2 regions of the Pseudomonas sp. P4_C4 genome follow, and region 1 is predicted to be linked to the other one. Evidence: predicted binding sites of a transcription regulator. Region 1 holds the regulator's gene; the other holds the start of a gene.

Region 1 (16,518 bases):
CCATGTCGCGCACCTTGATCAGTGCACCACGGCCATTGATCGAGGTTTCAATGATCGCGGCGCGTTCCATGGTCGGCATCAGCTTGGCGATGCTGGCGGCGACCTTGTCGAGGAACTCGGCGTCGGGGCTGACCAGAATGGCCTGGGCGTCTTCGTCGTGCTCGGCTTGGGAGAAAAGATCCATGGCGATCCAGTCCGGATCGGTCTGGCCGTCGCACACCACAAGGATTTCCGAAGGGCCGGCGATCATGTCGATACCGACCTGGCCAAACACGTGGCGCTTGGCGGTGGCGACATAGATGTTGCCCGGGCCGACCACCTTGTCGACCTTCGGCACGCTTTCGGTGCCGTAAGCCAATGCGGCAACGGCTTGAGCGCCACCGATTGTGAACACGCGGTCGACACCGGCGATGCAGGCAGCGGCCAGCACCAGCTCGTTGATTTCACCGCGCGGGGTTGGCACCACCATGACCACTTCGGTGACGCCTGCAACCTTGGCCGGAATCGCGTTCATCAGCACCGACGACGGGTACGACGCCTTGCCGCCCGGCACGTACAGACCGGCGCGGTCCAGCGGCGTGACTTTCTGGCCCAGCACCGTGCCGTCGGCCTCGGTGTAGCTCCAGGAATCCTGCTTCTGTTTTTCGTGGTAGCTGCGCACTCGAGCCGCGGCGACTTCCAGCGCTTCGCGCTGCGGCACGGAGATACGGGTAAGTGCCAGTTCCAGACGCTCGCGCGGCAGGATCAGGTCGGCCATGGACTTCACGTCCAGGCCATCGAACTGGCGGGTAAAGTCCACCAGTGCCGCGTCGCCACGCTCACGCACGGCCTTGATGATGTCCAGCACCCGCTGATTGACCGAGTCGTCAGACACACTTTCCCAGCTCAGCAGATGATCCAGATGATGCGCGAAATCCGGGTCAGCAGCGTTGAGTCGGCGAATTGCAGTCAGTGCGGTCATAGCGAGAACCTCATAGGAATGGCAAAAACTCAGGCGCCCTAACTTAGCAGTCGTTTCCGCTTGGGCACCTGAGAATTCTGGCTATGAGGCGGATAGACGGGCGCGACTCAAGGTCGCGCAGGTGAATCAGCCGCGGTGTCGAGACTCCACTGCCTTGCGCAGGGTGTCGATCAACGCCTGGATACGGGCGTGCTGCATTTTCATCGAAGCTTTATTGACGATCAGCCGGGAGCTGATGGCAGCAATGAAATCCTGTGGCTCCAGGCCGTTGGCCCGCAGCGTGTTACCGGTGTCGACCACGTCGATGATCTTGTCGGCAAGGCCGATCAGCGGTGCCAGCTCCATCGAGCCGTACAGCTTGATGATGTCGACCTGACGACCCTGTTCAGCGTAATAACGCTTGGCAACGTTGACGAACTTGGTGGCGATGCGCAGGCGGCCCTTGGGCTCGACCGCGCCAACCTTGCCGGCCGTCATCAACTTGCACTGGGCAATTTGCAGGTCCAGTGGCTCGTACAAGCCCTGGCCGCCATATTCCATCAGCACATCTTTACCGGCGACACCGAGGTCGGCAGCACCATGTTCGACATAGGTCGGAACATCGGTGGCACGCACGATCAGCAGGCGTACATCTTCCTGGGTCGTGGGAATGATCAGCTTGCGGCTCTTGTCCGGATTCTCGGTCGGCACGATGCCCGCTTCAGCCAGAAGCGGCAGGGTGTCGTCAAGGATGCGGCCCTTGGACAGTGCGATGGTCAACATGGGAAACGTCAGTCCTTATCAAGGTACTCATGCCCGGTCACAAATGGCGCCGGACATACATCGAGCCGAAAACGGCCCGACTTCAACAAATCAACGGGCACGTCCTTATGCCCATGCAGCAGGTACTAGCCCGGAACGCGACGGATCTTGGCGCCCAGCATCTGCAGTTTTTCTTCGATGCACTCGTAGCCACGGTCTATGTGGTAGATGCGGTCGATCAGGGTGTCGCCGTCGGCGATCAGGGCCGAAATCACCAGGCTGGCCGAGGCACGCAGGTCGGTCGCCATCACTGGCGCGCCCTTGAGTTTTTCGGTGCCGGTGACGATCGCGGTGTTGCCCTCGACCTGGATCTTGGCGCCCATGCGGTGCAGCTCATAGACGTGCATGAAGCGGTTTTCGAAGATCGTCTCGATCACAGCACCGGTGCCTTCGGCAATGGCGTTGAGGGAGATGAACTGGGCCTGCATGTCGGTCGGGAACGCCGGGTACGGAGCGGTCCGCACGTTGACGGCTTTCGGCCGCTTGCCGTGCATGTTCAGCTCGATCCAGTCTTCGCCGCAGGTGATTTCGGCACCGGACTCACGGAGTTTTTCCAGAACGGCTTCGAGGATGGTCGGATCGGTGTCCTTGACCTTCACGCGGCCGCCGGTCACGGCAGCGGCAACCAGGTAGGTACCGGTTTCGATACGGTCCGGCATCACCTTGTAAGTGGTGGTGTGCAGACGCTCGACGCCGTCGATGGTGATGGTGTCGGTGCCGGCACCGGAAACCTTGGCACCCATGGCGTTCAGGAAGTTCGCCAGGTCGACCACTTCAGGCTCGCGCGCGGCGTTAGCCAGGACGCTGCGGCCTTTGGCCAGCGCTGCGGCCATCATGATGTTTTCGGTACCGGTCACACTGACGGTATCGAAGAAGAAGTGCGCACCGCGCAGGCCGCCTTCAGGCGCCTTGGCCTTGATGTAGCCGCCTTCAACGTCGATGACTGCACCCATGGCTTCCAGGCCACGGATGTGCAGGTCAACCGGACGCGAACCGATGGCGCAACCGCCAGGCAAGGCGACTTCGGCTTCACCGAAACGGGCAACCATCGGGCCCAGCACCAGGATCGACGCACGCATGGTTTTAACCAGTTCGTACGGTGCGACCAGGGTCTTGATGGTGCGCGGGTCGATTTCGACGGAGAGTTTTTCGTCGATCACAGGCTCGATGCCCATGCGGCCGAACAGCTCGATCATGGTGGTGATGTCGTGCAGGTGCGGCAGGTTGGCCACGGTCACCGGGCCATCGCACAGCAAAGTGGCCGCCAGGATCGGCAGGGCAGAGTTCTTTGCCCCGGAGATGCGGATTTCGCCATCAAGACGAACGCCACCGGTAATAATCAATTTATCCATAAGAATCTCGACGCCCTTGGGCTCAGGTGCGCTCGGCCCAGGCCGCGCTGCTGAAAAATTTCATAGTCACCGCGTGGATGCTGCCATCAGCGATCCATGGGTTCAAATGGGCATAGATGCTCTGCTGACGCTTCACCGGGCTCAATGCCGCCAGTTCATCGCTAATCACGTTCAGCTGGAAATTGCAGCCTTCGCCCTCAACTTCTATCTGAGTTCCGGGCAGCTTTCCTTCAAGGAAGCTCTTCACTTCTACGGCCTGCATGCTCAACCTCATTCGGCGCCCTGTGCGCGCGGGTCGGACATCATACAAAAAAGCCCCGCGCCTGCGAACCCCGCCAAACAGGACTCGGACGGGGGGCTTCTTTATAGATGCGTGTCAGGGGTGCGCCAACAGCTCGGTCAGCTCGCTGACCTGAGCAATTTCACGCATGTCATCCGGCATTCCGCGGATACTCAGGGCCTTGCCGGCCGCCTGCGCATCGCGGATAAAGCACAGCAGCAACGACAAACCGACACTGCTGGACTTGGTCACCGCCGAGCAATCGACCACCAGCGCCGCAGCCTTGCTGGCCTTGATCAGCGCCTTGCCCTGCTCGCGCAGGCCAGGGCCGGTGCGGTAATCCAGCACACCGCTGAGTCGCAGCTCGCCCGCTTCGTCCATCTGGACTGCCGACTCACTCATTGGGCTGACTGCCCTGGCTTCTTGTCGGTGGCTTCCTTGGCCTTGGCGACTTCCCCGGCCCAACCATTGATGGTCTTGTCCAGGTCGTTGCCATTGCGTTGCATCGCATCGGCGAACTGATCGCGGAACAGCTTGCCGATGTTGATGCCATTGATGATCACGTTACGCAGTTTCCACTCGCCGTTGATCTTTTCCAGCGTGTAGGACACTGGATAGATCGCACCGCTGCTGCCCTTGACGGTCATGCCAACGGTGGTACGGTCGCCCGACTCGTCTTTGGCCGGATCAACGGTGATGCCCTGGTTGTTGTACTCCAGCAAGGCATTGCCATAGAACTGGAACAGACCCTTCTTGAAGTTTTCTTCGAAGGTCTTCATCTGCGCCGGGGATGCTTTCTTCGAGTATTTGACCGTCATGATGCTCTTGGAAATGCCCTCGGCATCCACGACCGGCCCGACGATGGTGTTCAGCGCCGCATAAAAGTCTTGCGGATCCTGCTTGTACTTTTCTTTGTTGGCCGCCAGATCGGCCAGCATCCGATTAGTGGTGTCCTGTACCAGATCGTGCGCGGAAGGCGCCGCCACGGCGTGGGACACCAACGGAAACACCGCGAGTATTACCAACAGGCCACGTCGCAAGGTAGAGATCATTTAACAGTTCCTCATTTAGCTTCTTTGCTAACGGTATTGAGCAGGAATTTACCGATCAGGTCTTCGAGCACCAGCGATGACTGCGTGTCATGGATGGTTCCGCCATCCTTGAGCAGGGTATCTTCCCCGCCCACGCTGATACCGATGTACTTTTCGCCCAACAGGCCAGCGGTCAGGATAGATGCAGTAGAGTCCGCCGGAAGATTATCGATGCGTTTTTCCAACTGCATGGTCACCCGACCAGTAAAACTGTCGCGATCCAGATCGATGGCCGTGACCTTGCCGATAGTCACACCGGCCATGGTCACTTTAGCTCTGACCGTCAAACCGGCGATATTGTCGAAGTAGGCGTAAAGTTTATACGTATCGGTGCTCGGACTCGGGGACAGGCCACTGACCCGCAACGCCAACAAGAGCAAAGCCAGGATGCCAGCCAGCAAGAAAAGGCCGACACCGATTTCCAGGGTGCGGTTTTGCATCAGAAATCTCCAAACATCAAGGCGGTCAGAATAAAGTCCAGGCCGAGTACTGCCAACGAGGCATATACAACGGTCTTGGTAGTGGCACGACTGATCCCCTCGGAAGTGGGTTCGCAGTCATAGCCTTGGAATACGGCGATCCAGGTCACGACAAAGGCAAAGACGATACTTTTGATGATCCCGTTGAGCACATCGTCGGTGAACGTCACGCTGTTCTGCATGTTCGACCAGTAGGAACCTTCATAGACTCCCAGCCAGTCGACAGCTACCCACGAGCCGCCCCAGATACCCACCACGCTGAAAATCATCGCCAGCACCGGCAGGGAAATGAAACCGGCCCACAAGCGTGGCGCGATGATGTACTTGAGCGGGTCAACCCCGATCATTTCCAGGCTGGACAACTGCTCGGTGGACTTCATGTTGCCGATTTCGGCGGTCAACGCCGAACCTGCGCGCCCGGCGAACAGCAAGGCAGTCACCACCGGCCCCAGTTCACGCAGCAGCGTCAGGGCAACCATCTGCCCGACAGCCTGCTCCGAACCATAGCTGGAAAGAATGTTGAAGCCCTGCAGCGCCAGCACCATGCCGATGAACACCCCGGAGACCACAATGATCACCAGGGACATCACGCCCACCGAATGCAGCTGCTTGACCAGCAGCCCGAAGGCGCCACCGATACCGCCCCGGCCGAGCAAGGCATGGAACAGGAACAAGCTCGAACGCCCGAACACCGCCAGCGCATCGATGCCGGCCTGGCCGAAGCGGCGAACGCGTTCTATCAATGAAATTCTGCGCATCAGCGCTTCCCCAGAAGATCTGCGCGGTAATCCGTCGCTGGAAAGTGGTACGGGACCGGGCCGTCGGGTTCGCCGGTCATGAACTGACGAATGCGCGGTTCATCCGAGTTCATCAACTCGTCCGGCGTCCCCTCCCCCAGCACCTGACCATCGCCCACCACATAAATGTAATCGGCAATGCTCGCGGTCTCGGCCAGGTCATGGGACACCACGATGCTGGTGATGCCCAGCGCATCGTTGAGCAAACGAATCAGGCGCACCAGAACGCCCATTGCGATGGGGTCCTGGCCGACAAAGGGCTCGTCGTACATGAGGATCTGCGGGTCGAGCGCAATCGCCCGGGCCAGCGCAACACGGCGTTTCATGCCGCCGGAAAGCTCGTCGGGCATCAGGTCGATGGCACCGCGCAAGCCCACAGCCTGCAGCTTGAGCAGGACGATGTCGCGGATCATTTCATCCGGCAGTTGCGTATGGACCCGCAACGGAAAGGCGACGTTCTCGAAGACATCGAGGTCGGTGAACAGTGCGCCGCTCTGAAACAGCACGCCCATATGCTTGCGCGCATCGAACAGGTCGCTGCGCGACAGTTTTGGCAGATTCTGACCGTTGACCCAGACTTCGCCCCTGGTAGGCCGCAACTGGGCACCCATCAGACGCAAAAGCGTGGTCTTGCCACACCCGGAAGGCCCCATGATGCCGGTGACCTTGCCGCGCGGGATACGGATATCGACATTATTGAAAATGCTGCGCGCACCGCGCTTGAAGGACAGTCCCTTCAGCTCGACCGCGTAGGCGTTATCGGCACTCATCTAAACTCCTTGCGATGCAGCCTCTCACTCGGACGCCTGGCTTCCTGACGAAAGCACATACCTCCCGGGCAGGCCGAACTGGCGGCGAACTATATCACTGCAAAGGCTGCGCGCCCAAGGCCAAAGCCGGGGCAAGTTCAACTGCATGACGGGTTGAAAGCGCCATTTAGAAGGTTTCCCGCAACAGGTAATGACAATGCGCGACGAACTTGCGTGAGGGATTCGATCATTACCGTTATAATCGCCGACTTTTCATCAGGCTATACGATTTCTGACATGAGCCAATCCAGCGACCTGATTCAATCAGCACAACGCACCATCCGCCTCGAGGTAGAAGCCGTGCAAGGCCTGCTGCCCCATATCGATGCTGATTTCGTACGCGCTTGCGAGATGATTCTGGCCAGCAAGGGCCGCGTGGTCGTGGTCGGCATGGGCAAGTCGGGGCACATCGGCAACAAGATTGCCGCGACCCTGGCCAGCACCGGCACCACGGCATTTTTTGTGCACCCGGCTGAAGCCAGCCACGGCGACATGGGCATGATTACCCGCGACGACATCATTCTGGCGCTCTCGAATTCCGGCTCCACCAATGAAATCGTGACCCTGCTGCCGCTGATCAAGCGCCTGGGCATTCAATTGATCAGCATGACCGGCAATCCTGACTCCGCGCTGGCCAAGGCCGCCGAGGTCAACCTGAATGTTCACGTCGAGCATGAAGCCTGCCCGCTGAACCTGGCACCAACCTCGTCGACCACCGCCGCCCTGGTCATGGGCGACGCCCTGGCAGTCGCGCTGCTGGAAGCCCGTGGCTTTACCGCCGAAGACTTCGCCTTTTCCCATCCCGGTGGTGCCCTGGGCCGACGCCTGCTGCTGAAAGTGGAAAATGTCATGCACGCCGGGCAAGAGTTGCCGCAAGTACAGCGCGGCACCCTGCTGAAGGACGCACTAATGGAAATGACCCGCAAAGGCCTGGGCATGACCGTGGTCCTGGAAGCCGATGGAAAGCTGGCCGGGATCTTTACCGACGGTGACTTGCGTCGCACGCTGGACCGTAGCATCGACATCCATAGCGCTACCATCGACCAGGTCATGACTGCACACGGCAAGACTGCCCGCGCCGAAATGCTCGCCGCCGAAGCGCTGAAAATCATGGAAGATCATAAAATCAACGCGCTTGTCGTGGTCGACCGTGAAGACCGCCCGGTCGGCGCCTTGAACATGCACGACTTGCTTCGTGCAGGAGTAATGTAATGAGTGCGGACCTGTTGCAACGCGGCAAACAGATCAAACTGGCGGTGTTCGATGTCGATGGCGTGCTGACCGACGGGCGCCTGTACTTCCTCGAAGACGGCAGCGAATTCAAGACGTTCAACACACTCGACGGCCAGGGCATCAAGATGCTGATGGCCGCCGGTGTGCAGACCGCCATCATCAGTGGCCGCAAGACTCCGGTGGTCGAGCGACGAGCCAAAAACCTCGGCATCCCGCATCTCTATCAGGGTCGTGAGGATAAACTGGTGGTACTCGACGAACTGCTGGCCCAACTCAACCTGAGCTATGAACAGGTGGCCTACCTCGGCGATGACTTGCCGGACCTGCCGGTGATTCGCCGCGTCGGCCTGGGCATGGCGGTGGCCAATGCCGCCAGCTTCGTGCGTGAACACGCTCACGGCATCACCCTCGCCCGTGGTGGTGAAGGTGCCGCTCGCGAATTCTGCGAACTGATCCTGCGCGCCCAGGACCGCCTCGATGCGGCCAATGCGGCGTACCTGTGAGCCCACTATGCTGAGCAAAAAGTTTCGCAACACCCTGATGTACAGTTGCATCGCGGCGATATTCGCCGCGGCTGGCTACTGGAACATCAGCCCGGAACGCTTCCTCGACAAGCCGGTAACGCCGGTCGATGAAAGCGCGATCGACTATTACGCCATCAACGCCCACAGCGTGCAGTACCTGCCGGACGGCAAGCTGCAATATGATCTGGTGTCCGACAAGGTCGAGCACCTGAAAGCGACCGAGGTGACATTGCTGACCAACCCCGACCTGAATGTGTTCCGCGGCACTGAATTTCCGTGGCACGTCCAGAGCCTGCACGGCGAGGTCAACCCTGATGGCACACAGGTCGAACTGATCGATGACGTGCGTATCACGCGCTTCGACGAGAAAAACCGTAAAACCCTGATCACCAGCACCCGCATGACCGTGTTCCCGCAGCAGCAATATGCGCAGACAGAGCAAGACGTTAGAATCGACGGCGCTGGCGGTGTATCGACTGGCAAGGGAATGAAGGCGTATTTGAAAGAAAGCAGGATACACCTGCTATCGAACGTAAGAGGACAGTATGAGGCTCGTTAAAACCCTCCCGATTTTGCTCAGTCTGGGCGCAGCACTGGGAAGCGTGAGCGCCTGGGCTCTGCCGGAAGATCAACAGCAGCCTATCCGCATTCAGGCCGACGATGCCCAACTGGACGACAAGCAAGGTATTGCCATCTATACCGGTGACGTGATCATTACCCAAGGTACGATGAAGGTTACCGGCAACAAGGTGACCATGACCCGCACCCCGAATGGCGACATCGACGTGGTTACCTCGGTGGGCAACCTGGCCTACTTCGAGCAACTGCAAACGGCGGGCGACACCAAACCCGTCCAGGGCTGGGGTGTGACCATCCAGTACCACGCAACGCAAAATCGCGTTGTGCTGATCGACAAGGCCAAAGTCATCGACAAGGACAACAACACCACCCAAGGTGAGAAAATCGTCTACGACACCGAGAAGAAGCTGGCCAGCGCCGGTCGCGCCACCGGCAGCAAGGTGACCGAGTCGCGTCCGCGTATCGACATGGTGATCCAGCCGAAGAAGAAAACCGACGAGAAAAAGGCCCAGTAATGGCAACTCTGAAAGCTCAGCATCTGGCCAAGAGCTACAAGAGCCGCCAGGTCGTGCGCGACGTCAGCCTGTCCATCGACAGCGGTCAGATCGTCGGCCTGCTTGGCCCGAACGGTGCCGGCAAGACCACCTGCTTCTACATGATCGTCGGTCTGGTGCAGGCCGACCAGGGCCGCGTCCTGATCGATGACCTGGACATCAGCCACCAGCCGATGCACGGCCGCGCAAAGGCTGGTATCGGCTACCTGCCGCAAGAAGCATCGATCTTCCGCAAACTGTCGGTGGCCGACAACATCATGGCCATCCTCGAGACCCGCAAGGAACTCGACAAGGCCGGTCGGCGCAAGGAACTGGAAAGCCTGCTGCAGGAATTCCACATCAGCCACATCCGCGACAACCTCGGCATGAGCCTGTCTGGTGGTGAGCGCCGTCGCGTGGAAATCGCCCGAGCCCTGGCCACCAACCCGAAATTCATCCTCCTCGACGAACCCTTCGCCGGCGTGGACCCGATTTCGGTCGGGGACATCAAGCAGATCATTCACCACCTCAAGGCCAAAGGCATTGGCGTGCTGATCACCGACCACAACGTTCGTGAAACCCTGGATATCTGCGAAACCGCCTACATCGTCAACGACGGCCAACTGATCGCCGAAGGCGACGCTGAAACCATCCTGGCCAACGACCTGGTGAAGGAAGTGTACCTGGGCCACGAATTCCGCCTGTAAGACACCGAGATGCGAGACTGGTCGACGAGCGCTTGTCTCGATAAAAAACAACTCTTTTTTATTGTTACAGCGCTCTAGGCAAACACGACGCCTCAAAGATGTTCAAGAGCCGGCCGGAGCAACCTGTCAACAAAACATTGCAGCTTTTTATTGTTACAGCGCTCTAGGCAAACTCTACAGTTTCAGGCATATAATTTGCTTATGTTTGGCGCCCCGGCGCCCTGTAGTGGATGGCGCGTGTGCGCCGGCGAATAAGGTGTTAAGCCCCTGCCATGAAACCATCGCTAGTCTTGAGAATGGGCCAGCAGCTGACGATGACACCGCAGCTGCAACAGGCTATCCGCCTGCTCCAATTGTCGACCCTGGACCTGCAACAGGAAATCCAGGAGGCCCTGGAGTCCAATCCGATGCTCGAACGCCAGGAAGAAGGCGACGACTTCGATAACACCGACCCCTTGGCCGACAACGCCGAACAGAAGCCCAACACCGACATCCAGGAACCCTCCTACCAGGAAACCGCCCCGACGGTTGATAACCTCGATGAGGGTGACTGGAACGAGCGCATCCCCAACGAACTCCCCGTCGACACCGCGTGGGAAGACGTTTACCAGACCAGCGCCAGCAGCCTGCCCAGCAATGACGACGACGAGTGGGACTTCACCACCCGTACCTCGGCCGGCGAAAGCTTGCAAAGCCACTTGCTGTGGCAACTGAACCTGGCCCCGATGTCCGACACCGATCGCCTGATCGCCGTGACCCTGATCGACTGCATCAACAATCAGGGCTACCTGGACGAAACCCTCGAGGAAATCCTCGACGCCTTCGATCCGGAACTGGACATCGAACTGGACGAAATCGAAGCGGTCCTGCATCGCATCCAGCAATTCGAGCCCGCCGGCATCGGCGCCCGCAACCTGGGCGAATGCCTGCTGCTGCAATTGCGCCAGCTACCCGCCAAGACCCCTTGGCTGGCTGAGGCCAAGCGCCTGGTCACCGATTACATCGACTTGCTTGGCAGCCGCGACTATAGCCAACTGATGCGCCGCATGAAGCTCAAGGAAGATGAACTACGCCAGGTCATCGAGCTGGTCCAGAGCCTCAACCCGCGCCCGGGTTCGCAGATCGAGTCCACCGAAGCCGAGTATGTCGTTCCTGACGTTATCGTGCGCAAGGACAACGAGCGCTGGCTGGTGGAGCTGAATCAGGAGTCGGTGCCACGGCTGCGGGTCAACGCCCAGTACGCTGGTTTCGTGCGCCGCGCCGACACCAGCGCCGACAACACGTTCATGCGCAATCAGTTGCAGGAGGCCCGCTGGTTCATCAAGAGCCTGCAAAGCCGCAATGAAACCCTTATGAAGGTTGCCACCCAGATCGTCGAGCATCAGCGTGGTTTCCTCGAATATGGCGACGAAGCCATGAAGCCGCTGGTCCTGCATGACATCGCCGAAGCGGTCGGCATGCATGAGTCGACGATTTCACGGGTGACCACCCAGAAGTTCATGCACACCCCCCGGGGCATTTATGAACTGAAGTACTTTTTCTCCAGTCACGTCAGCACCTCCGAAGGCGGCGAATGCTCGTCCACGGCGATCCGCGCGATCATCAAAAAACTGGTTGCCGCGGAAAATCAGAAAAAGCCATTGAGTGACAGCAAGATCGCTGGTTTACTGGAGGCACAAGGCATTCAGGTGGCTCGCCGCACCGTCGCCAAGTACCGCGAATCCCTCGGGATCGCGCCTTCGAGCGAACGCAAGCGGTTGATGTAGAGCCACGCCACAGCGTTCCAGTGGCAGGCATTTCTGCCTGCCGCTTTATGCACTGGCAACGAAGGAGAAGCTGTATGCAAGTCAACATCAGTGGACACCAACTGGAAGTGACCGAACCTCTTCGCACCTACATCGGCGAAAAACTCGAACGATTGGAGCGACATTTCGACAAGATCACTAATGTGCAGGTCACGATGACCGTCGAAAAACTGAAGCAGAAAATCGAAGCCACGCTGCATATTCCCGGGAATGAAGTGGTCGCCAACGCGGAACATACCGATATGTACGCCGCGATCGACGCACTCACCGACAAGCTGGATAAACAACTCAAAAAGCATAAGGAAAAGACCCAGAGCCTCCTCCAGGGTGCAACCGGTCGTTAACACTCCCAACCCATGATCCGACTTGAAAGTATCCTGACCCCCGGCCGTTCCCTGGTGAACGTGCCGGGCGGCAGTAAAAAGAAAGCCCTCGAGCAAATTGCCAATCTGATCGCCCGCGAAGTGCCGGCCCTGGAGATGCAAGATGTCTTCGAGGCACTGATTGCCCGTGAAAAACTCGGCTCCACCGGTTTTGGCAACGGCATCGCTATTCCACACTGCCGTCTCAAGGGCTGTGTTTCACCCATCAGTGCATTGATGCACCTGGACGCCCCTATCGACTTCGACGCCATCGACGGCGCGCCGGTTGACTTGCTGTTCGTATTGCTGGTCCCGGAAGCCGCCACCGATGCGCACCTTGAGCTGCTGCGACAAATCGCCAGCATGCTCGACCGCAAGGAAGTTCGCGAAAAACTGCGTAATGCTGCAAGCAACGAAGCCCTGTATCAGGTTGTCCTGGACGAGCAAAACGGTCAGTAATCATGCGCTTGATCATCGTCAGTGGCCGTTCCGGCTCAGGTAAAAGTACCGCCCTCGACGTTCTTGAGGACAACGGCTACTACTGCATCGACAACCTGCCTGCCGGTCTGCTGCCGGAACTGGCCGAACGAGCCTTGATTCATACCGAGCTGCTACAGCCGCTGGTCGCCGTTTCCATTGATGCGCGCAACCTGCCCAGCCACCTGTCACGCTTCCCCGATCTGCTCGAAGAAGTCCGCAACCGCCACATCCAGTGCGATGTGCTGTACCTGGATGCCGACGAAGAAACCTTGCTCAAGCGCTTCTCGGAAACCCGCCGACGTCACCCCCTGACCAACGCCAACCGCTCGCTGGCCGAAGCCATCAGCGTCGAGAGCGACCTGCTCGGGCCGATTGCCGACCTCGCCGATCTCAAGATCAACACCACCAGCCTGAACCTGTACCAGCTGCGCGACGCCATCAAACTGCGTCTGTTGAATCAGCCCGAGCCGGGCACTGCGTTCCTGGTGGAATCCTTCGGGTTCAAGCGTGGCATGCCGGTGGACGCCGACCTGGTGTTCGATGTGCGTTGCCTGCCCAACCCTTACTGGAAACCGGAATTGCGCGAGCAGTCCGGGCTCGATCAACCGGTTGCCGAATACCTGGCGGCACAGCCGGATGTCGAAGAGATGTTCCAGGACATTTCCACATACCTGCTAAAGTGGCTGCCTCGTTTTGCCGCCAGCAACCGCGCCTATGTCACCATTGCCATTGGCTGCACTGGCGGACATCACCGCTCCGTCTACCTGACCGAGCGTCTGGGGCAGGCGCTGCAAAAATCCCTGAAGAACGTCCAGGTTCGCCACCGCGACCTCAGCTAAAGGATTCACATCGCGATGCCTGCTCTGGAAATCGAAATCATCAACAAGCTGGGCCTGCATGCCCGTGCTTCTGCAAAATTCGTCGGGGTCGCCGGCCAGTTCAAGGACTGCACGATCAGGGTAGGACGCACACCTGAATCCACAGTAGATGGCAAAAGCATCATGGCCATGATGATGCTCGCTGCCGGTAAGGGCACCAAAATCCATCTGAGCACGGAAGGCGAGCAGGAAAAGGAAGCGATGGACGCGCTGGTAGCCTTGATCAATAACTACTTCGACGAAGGCGAATAAACATCAAAAGATCGCAGCCTTCGGCAGCTCCTACATTGGGCTCGTGTAGGAGCTGCTGAAGGCTCGGGCCGCGTTCGGACGATCTTTTGATCCACAAAAAGAAAGGCGCGCCACCCATTGGGTGGCGCGCCTTTTTTATGCAACGGTCTGAGCTTAGCTACCCGCCACCGTCATCCGCTCGATCAACACCGAACCAGTGCGAATGTTGCTGCGCAGTTCCAGGTCGTTACCCACGGCAACGATCTGTTTGAACATATCGCGCATGTTGCCGGCGATGGTCACTTCCTGGACCGCGAACTGGATTTCGCCGTTCTCGACCCAGTAACCCGCCGCGCCCCGGGAATAATCGCCGGTGACCATGTTCAGCCCCTGGCCCATCAACTCGGTGACCAACAGTCCGCGTCCCATGCGCCGCAGCAAGGCCGCCTGGTCTTCATCACCATGGGTGACGAACAGGTTGTGCACGCCGCCGGCGTTGGCCGTACTTGGCATGCCGAGCTTGCGGCCGGAGTAGGTACCGAGGATGTACGACACCAACTCGCCTTTTTCGACGAACGGTTTGGCGTAGGTTGCCAGGCCATCGCCATCGAACGCCGCGCTGCCCAAGGCTCGCATCAAGTGCGGACGTTCGTCGATGGTCAGCCACTCCGGAAACAGCTTCTGGCCGAGAGTGCCCTCAAGGAACGAAGACTTGCGATACAGGCTGCCGCCGGAAATCGCCGACAGGAAACTGCCAAACAGGCCCCCGGCCAACTCTGCGGAAAACAGCACCGGCACCTCACAAGTCGGCACCGGACGCGCTCCCAGACGACTCGCCGCCCGTTGCGCGGCACGCTGGCCGATGCTGACCGGATCGGCCAGCAGATTGCCCTGGCGGTTCACGTCGTACCAGTAATCGCGCTGCATCTGGCCGTCCGCTTCGGCGATCATCACGCAGCTCAAGCTGTGACGAGTCGATGCGTAACCACCGATAAACCCGTGGCTGTTGCCATAAACGCGGCAACCCTGATGGGTACTGAGAGTGGTGCCGTCAGCGTTCTTGATCCGGCTGTCGGCAGCAAACGCCGCGGCTTCACAGGCCAAGGCCTGTTCGATGGCTTGTTCCGGAGTGATGTCCCATTGGTGGAACAGGTCGAAATCCTGAATATCCCGCGCCATCAGCGCGGCATCCGCCAGGCCCGAGGCTTCGTCTTCCGAAGTGTGTTTGGCGATGGCCAGTGCCGCGGCGACGGTTTCGCGAATCGCTTCCGGACCACTGGCCGATGTGCTGGCCGAGCCTTTGCGCTGACCGACGTACAAGGTGATGCCAAAACCCTGATCGCGGTTGAATTCTACCGTTTCGACTTCACGCTGACGCACCGTGGTCGACAAGCCCTGCTCCAATGACACCGCCACTTCACAGGCGCTGGCGCCCAGGCGCCTGGCTTCAGCGATGATCTGCTCGACTTGTTCCTGCAGTGCCGGCAACGCTTGTGGGCCGACGCTTTCAACTGCACTCATGCTGTTCTCCACTCAAATTCTGCTTTCGGTAACGGTCATCGAGCGACCGGGCCGGACAAGCGGCCCCCGACTGGTTATCATGGCGGCGTTTCTTTGCGGACGGCCACCATGGTTGATTCTTACGACGACTCCCTCGATACGGGAGAAAAAAGCAAATCCCAGGTTAAACGCGAGCTGCATGCTCTGGTTGACCTTGGCGAGCGCCTTACAACACTCAAGCCTGACTTGCTGGCAAAACTGCCCTTGACCGACGGAATGCGTCGGGCTCTGGCCGATGCGCCCAAGCACACCGCGAACATCGCGCGTAAACGGCACCTTCAGTTCATCGGCAAACTGATGCGCGATCAGGACACTACCGCCATTCTGGTTCTGCTCGATCAACTCGATGCCTCCACCCGTCAATACAACGAACGCTTCCATAACCTGGAGCGCTGGCGCGATCGTCTGATCGCCGGCGACGATGCCGTTCTGGAGAAATTCGTCGTCGACTACCCGGACGCGGACCGCCAGCAATTGCGTTCCCTGATCCGTCAGGCCCAGCATGAGGTTGCGCAAAACAAGCCTCCTGCTTCCAGCCGTAAAATCTTCAAGTACATCCGTGAGCTGGACGAGACTCAACGCGGTCTGCGTTAATTCTCCGAAGCTCTTGTAGGAGCTGCCGAAGGCTGCGATCTTTTGATCATTAAAAAAGGCAAAGATCGCAGCCTTCGGCAGCTCCTACAGGAGATGTCCCTATCCTTATGCGCCCGTGCCACCCACGGTGATCGCATCAATCTTCAGCGTTGGCTGGCCGACACCCACCGGCACCGATTGCCCATCCTTGCCACACGTGCCCACACCGCTGTCCAGCGACAGGTCATTACCGACCATCGACACCTTGCTCATGGCTTCCGGCCCGTTGCCGATCAGGGTCGCGCCCTTGACCGGAGCGGTGATCTTGCCGTCCTCGATCAGGTACGCCTCGCTGGTGGAGAACACGAACTTGCCGCTGGTGATGTCCACCTGACCACCACCCAGGTTGGCGCAGTAGATGCCGCGCTTCACCGAGGCGATGATTTCCGCCGGGTCGCTTTCGCCGGCGAGCATGTAGGTGTT
Region 2 (4,468 bases), on a different contig from region 1:
GATGTCGAAACCCGGCACAAGGCGCTTTCGTTGCGAGTTCTGACGGTCGATGACTCGTCGGTGGCGCGCAAGCAGGTCACGCGTTGCCTGCAAACGGTCGGCGTCGAAGTGGTGGCGTTGAACGATGGTCGGCAAGCGCTGGATTACCTGCGCAAACTGGTCGACGAGGGCAAGAAACCGGAAGAAGAGTTCCTGATGATGATCTCCGACATCGAGATGCCGGAGATGGACGGGTACACCCTGACGGCGGAAATCCGCAACGACCCGCGCATGCAAAAGCTTCATATCATCCTGCATACTTCGTTGTCGGGGGTATTCAATCAGGCGATGGTCAAGAAGGTCGGTGCCGATGACTTCCTGGCCAAATTCCGTCCTGATGACCTGGCATCCCGGGTAGTCGACCGGATCAAAGCAGCAGATATCAGCTAGGGGTTCGCACCCCAGGCAGTCAACACGATTTAAGAGGCGGCATCATTGTCTACGGGTAATTTGGATTTCGAACAGTTCCGGGTATTCCTGGAAAAAGCCTGTGGCATTTTGCTCGGTGAAAACAAGCAGTACCTGGTCTCCAGCCGTCTCAACAAACTGATGGAACAGCAAGGCATCAAGTCTTTGGGTGAGCTGGTTCAGCGCATGCAGACGCAACCGCGCAGCGGTTTGCGCGAGCAGGTGGTGGATGCCATGACCACCAATGAAACCCTGTGGTTTCGAGACACCTACCCGTTTGAAGTCTTGAAGAACAAGGTCCTGCCCGAAGCGATCAAGGCCAGTCCCGGCCAGCGCCTGCGCATCTGGTCGGCGGCATGCTCGTCGGGCCAGGAACCCTATTCGCTGTCGATGTCCATCGACGAGTTCGAGCGGGTCAACATGGGCCAGTTGAGGATGGGTGTGCAGATCGTTGCCACCGACCTGTCCGGCACCATGCTGAACAACTGCAAGACCGGTGAGTACGACAGCCTGGCCATCGGCCGCGGTCTGTCGCCCGAGCGTCTGCAGCGTTATTTCGACCCGAAAGGACCGGGACGCTGGGTGATCAAGGCGCCGATCAAGAGCCGCGTGGAATTCCGTTCCTTCAACCTGCTGGACAGCTACGCGAGTCTGGGCAAGTTCGACATCGTGTTCTGCCGCAACGTGTTGATCTACTTCTCCGCCGAGGTGAAGAAGGACATCCTGTTGCGCATCCACAGCACGTTGAAGCGGGGCGGTTACCTGTTCCTCGGTGCTTCCGAAGCGCTGAACGGGTTGCCGGATCATTACCAGATGGTCCAGTGCAGCCCGGGGATCATTTACCAGGCGAAGTGATTTCGTTGGTGTTGTCAAAAAACGGGAGTCCTCTGGGGCTCCCGTTTTTTTATGCCTGCTGATTTCTTGCAAACGCTGCTGGCCCCTGTGGGAGCGAGCTTGCTCGCGATAGCGTCCTGACATTCGAGTTCAGCTTTACCTGACACACCGCAATCGCGAGCAAGCTCGCTCCCACAGGGTTCGGTGGTGCCCTGGAACGTGTGCCAGGCGGCAGAAAAGCGGCATGCGGCGGAAAACCGTTGCCGCTTTTCTGGCATTGCCGCGTTGCCATGGCCGGCAAAGCCCCGGTTTCCGGGCTTTTTTGAATTGGCATGGGGCTTGCTAAGTTGATCCTACGAAAAATCAGGTCACCCGAAGGTTTCCCGACATGAGCATCAGCTTCGATAAAGCGCTCGGTATCCACGAACAAGCCCTGGGCTTCCGCGCCCAGCGTGCCGAAGTCCTGGCCAACAACATCGCCAACGCCGATACCCCGAACTACAAGGCTCGGGACCTGGACTTCTCGAAAGTGCTCGCCGAGCAGAACGAGAAAACCAAAAGCGGCACCTTCGCCCTGAACATGACCAACAGCCGTCACATCGAGGCTGAAGGCCTGGGCAATGGCGACGAGTCGTTGCTGTATCGCACGCCGATGCAACCGTCGATCGACCAGAACACCGTGGACGCCCAGCTGGAACAGTCGAACTACGCGCAAAACGCGATCGGCTTCCAGGCCAGCTTCACCCTGCTCAACAGCAAATTCAAAGGGCTGGTATCAGCCCTGCGCGGAGAGTAAGCCATGTCTCTATCCAGTGTTTTCAACATTGCCGGTAGCGGCATGAGTGCGCAGACCACGCGTTTGAACACCGTCGCTTCGAACATCGCCAACGCCGAGACGGTTTCGTCGAGCATCGACCAGACCTACCGCGCGCGTCATCCAGTGTTCGCCACCATGTTCCAGGGCGGCCAGAGCGGCGGCAGCGACTCGCTGTTCCAGAACCAGGATGCCGCCGGTCAGGGCGTGCAGGTGCTGGGTGTGGTCGAAGACCAGAGCAACCTCGAGGCGCGCTACGAGCCGAACCATCCGGCGGCCGATGCCAAGGGCTACGTCTACTACCCGAACGTCAACGTGGTTGAAGAAATGGCCGACATGATTTCTGCGAGCCGTTCGTTCCAGACCAACGCCGAAATGATGAACACCGCCAAGACCATGATGCAGAAGGTCCTGACCCTCGGTCAGTGATAAGGGACGACTCAGATGAGTGTTACCGATTCCACCAGCGGTTTGAGCCTCAACGATATCCTGGCCAATTCCTCGATCAAGACCAACGCCACGACTGACGGCCTCGCGTCGGCAACCGGCAGCGCCACGGGCAACAAGGCCCTGGGCAAGGATGCGTTCCTGCAGTTGCTGGTGACCCAGCTGAAAAACCAGAACCCGCTGGAGCCCCAGGACAATGGCGCGTTCGTGGCCCAGTTGGCGCAGTTCAGCAGCCTGGAAGGCATCACCACGCTCAACAACACCGTGAGCGGCCTGGCCAGCAACTACAACTCGTCCCAGGCCTTGCAGGCGTCGTCGCTGGTGGGCCGTTCGGTCATCGCGCCGGGCGACAAGGCTGTGGTCGATACCACCAAGAGCCTCAGTGGCACGGTGGTGGTTCCGTCTTCGGTGGTGTCCGCCACCCTGAAGATCACCGACGCCGATGGTAAGACCGTGCGCACCATCGACCTCGGTTCGCAGAAGGCCGGCAACGCCAGCTTCATCTGGGACGGCAAGAACGATGCGGGTGAGACGGTACCTGCGGGCACCTACACCTTCGGCGCCACGAGCACGATCGATGGCCAGTCCGTCGCGTTGATCACCAACCTGCCGGCGACCGTCAACAGCGTGACCATCAGCCAGACCGGCGGTGAGTTGATGCTCAATCTGGCCGGGCTGGGCAGCGTTGCCCTGTCCAAAGTACAAACCATTGGTATGTAGAGCCGACTAACACGGCACAAAGGAGTGGATGATGTCTTTCAATATCGGCCTTAGCGGTCTCTATGCAGCCAACAAACAACTGGACGTGACCGGCAACAACATCGCCAACGTCGCGACCACCGGTTTCAAATCGTCCCGTGCAGAATTCGAAGACGTGTACTCGGCGACCCGCCTGGGCACCGGCAGCAAGACCGTCGGCAACGGCGTGCGCCTGGCCAACGTTTCCCAGCAGTTCGGCCAGGGTGACGTAAGCAACACGGGTAACGTGCTCGACATGGGTATCCAGGGCAACGGTTTCTTTGTCCTGAGCAACAACGGTTCGCTGACCTACACCCGTGCCGGTACATTCAAGACCGACAAGGAAGGCTACGTCACCAACAGCGACGGTACGGCCCGCCTGCAAGGTTACGGTGTGGATGCCAACGGCAAGATCGTCAATGGCGTGCTGACCGACCTGCGCATCGACACCTCCAACCTGGCACCGAAATCCACCAGCACCGTGTCGTCGACGATCAACCTGAACTCCACCTCGGCGGTGATCGACCAGACGGTTGCGGCGAACAAGTTCGACCCGTCCAAGACCGAGACCTTTACCAAGTCGTTCAGTACCCCGATCTTCGATACTCAGGGTAACCAGCACACCATGGATCAATACATGGTCAAGACTGCAGCGAACACATGGGACACCTACACGCTGATCGATGGTCGCAACCCGGATGGCAGTGATCCTACCGTTACCGCGCCGGTTGCTTCGACCATGTCGTTCGATTCCACCGGCAAACTGACCTCGGTCAGCACGCCGGTGACGCCGCCAACCACGCCACCGACTTCGGTGATCAGCAGTGACCTGAAAATCACCAATTGGACCCCGGGCAGTGTCACCAATGGCGTCTGGACAGCCAACGGCGCCGCAGCCGATCCGGCTGGATTGACCATCGCCATGGCCAACACCACCCAGTTCAACGCCGACACCGCGCGTTCGATTCCGGCGCAGAACGGTTACGCCACTGGCCAGATCACCAACCTGACCATCGACGGCAGCGGTGTGTTGCTGGCCAACTTCAGCAACAACCAGACCAAGCCGATCGGCCAGATCTCCCTGGCCAGCTTCACCAACGAACAAGGCCTGCAGCCGGTCGGCGGCACCAGCTGGAAGGAAACCTACGCGTCGGGCATCCCGGGCTACGATGCGCCGGAGACTGGCAC

What was found. Region 1 encodes sigma-54, which starts transcription at its own class of promoters, with help from an activator protein. Its sites were predicted from a motif close to ANTGGCATNNANNTTGCTNT; they were not measured.
Region 2: the regulator sigma-54 is predicted to act here: its motif matches at 1,608-1,627, upstream of flgB (flagellar basal body rod protein FlgB).

What each region holds. Positions count from the first base shown of each region.
Region 1 is NZ_JBFUID010000008.1:103,769-120,286, reverse strand. Features, by position in the region: gene hisD (histidinol dehydrogenase) at 1-961, opposite strand, end outside; gene hisG (ATP phosphoribosyltransferase) at 1,088-1,723, opposite strand; gene murA (UDP-N-acetylglucosamine 1-carboxyvinyltransferase) at 1,849-3,114, opposite strand; gene AC1DXW_RS07085 (BolA family protein) at 3,137-3,376, opposite strand; gene AC1DXW_RS07080 (STAS domain-containing protein) at 3,491-3,796, opposite strand; gene AC1DXW_RS07075 (MlaC/ttg2D family ABC transporter substrate-binding protein) at 3,793-4,446, opposite strand; gene mlaD (outer membrane lipid asymmetry maintenance protein MlaD) at 4,458-4,925, opposite strand; gene mlaE (lipid asymmetry maintenance ABC transporter permease subunit MlaE) at 4,925-5,722, opposite strand; gene AC1DXW_RS07060 (ATP-binding cassette domain-containing protein) at 5,722-6,531, opposite strand; gene AC1DXW_RS07055 (KpsF/GutQ family sugar-phosphate isomerase) at 6,808-7,782, shown strand; gene AC1DXW_RS07050 (KdsC family phosphatase) at 7,782-8,306, shown strand; gene lptC (LPS export ABC transporter periplasmic protein LptC) at 8,314-8,886, shown strand; gene lptA (lipopolysaccharide transport periplasmic protein LptA) at 8,873-9,421, shown strand; gene lptB (LPS export ABC transporter ATP-binding protein) at 9,421-10,146, shown strand; gene AC1DXW_RS07030 (RNA polymerase factor sigma-54) at 10,419-11,912, shown strand; gene hpf (ribosome hibernation-promoting factor, HPF/YfiA family) at 11,987-12,295, shown strand; gene ptsN (PTS IIA-like nitrogen regulatory protein PtsN) at 12,308-12,772, shown strand; gene rapZ (RNase adapter RapZ) at 12,775-13,632, shown strand; gene AC1DXW_RS07010 (HPr family phosphocarrier protein) at 13,648-13,923, shown strand; gene pmbA (metalloprotease PmbA) at 14,077-15,423, opposite strand; gene yjgA (ribosome biogenesis factor YjgA) at 15,532-16,056, shown strand; gene tldD (metalloprotease TldD) at 16,162-16,518, opposite strand, start outside.
Region 2 is NZ_JBFUID010000026.1:34,812-39,279, reverse strand. Features, by position in the region: gene AC1DXW_RS15325 (chemotaxis protein CheV) at 1-429, shown strand, start outside; gene cheR (protein-glutamate O-methyltransferase CheR) at 475-1,302, shown strand; gene flgB (flagellar basal body rod protein FlgB) at 1,670-2,077, shown strand; gene flgC (flagellar basal body rod protein FlgC) at 2,081-2,524, shown strand; gene flgD (flagellar hook assembly protein FlgD) at 2,540-3,262, shown strand; gene flgE (flagellar hook protein FlgE) at 3,294-4,468, shown strand, end outside.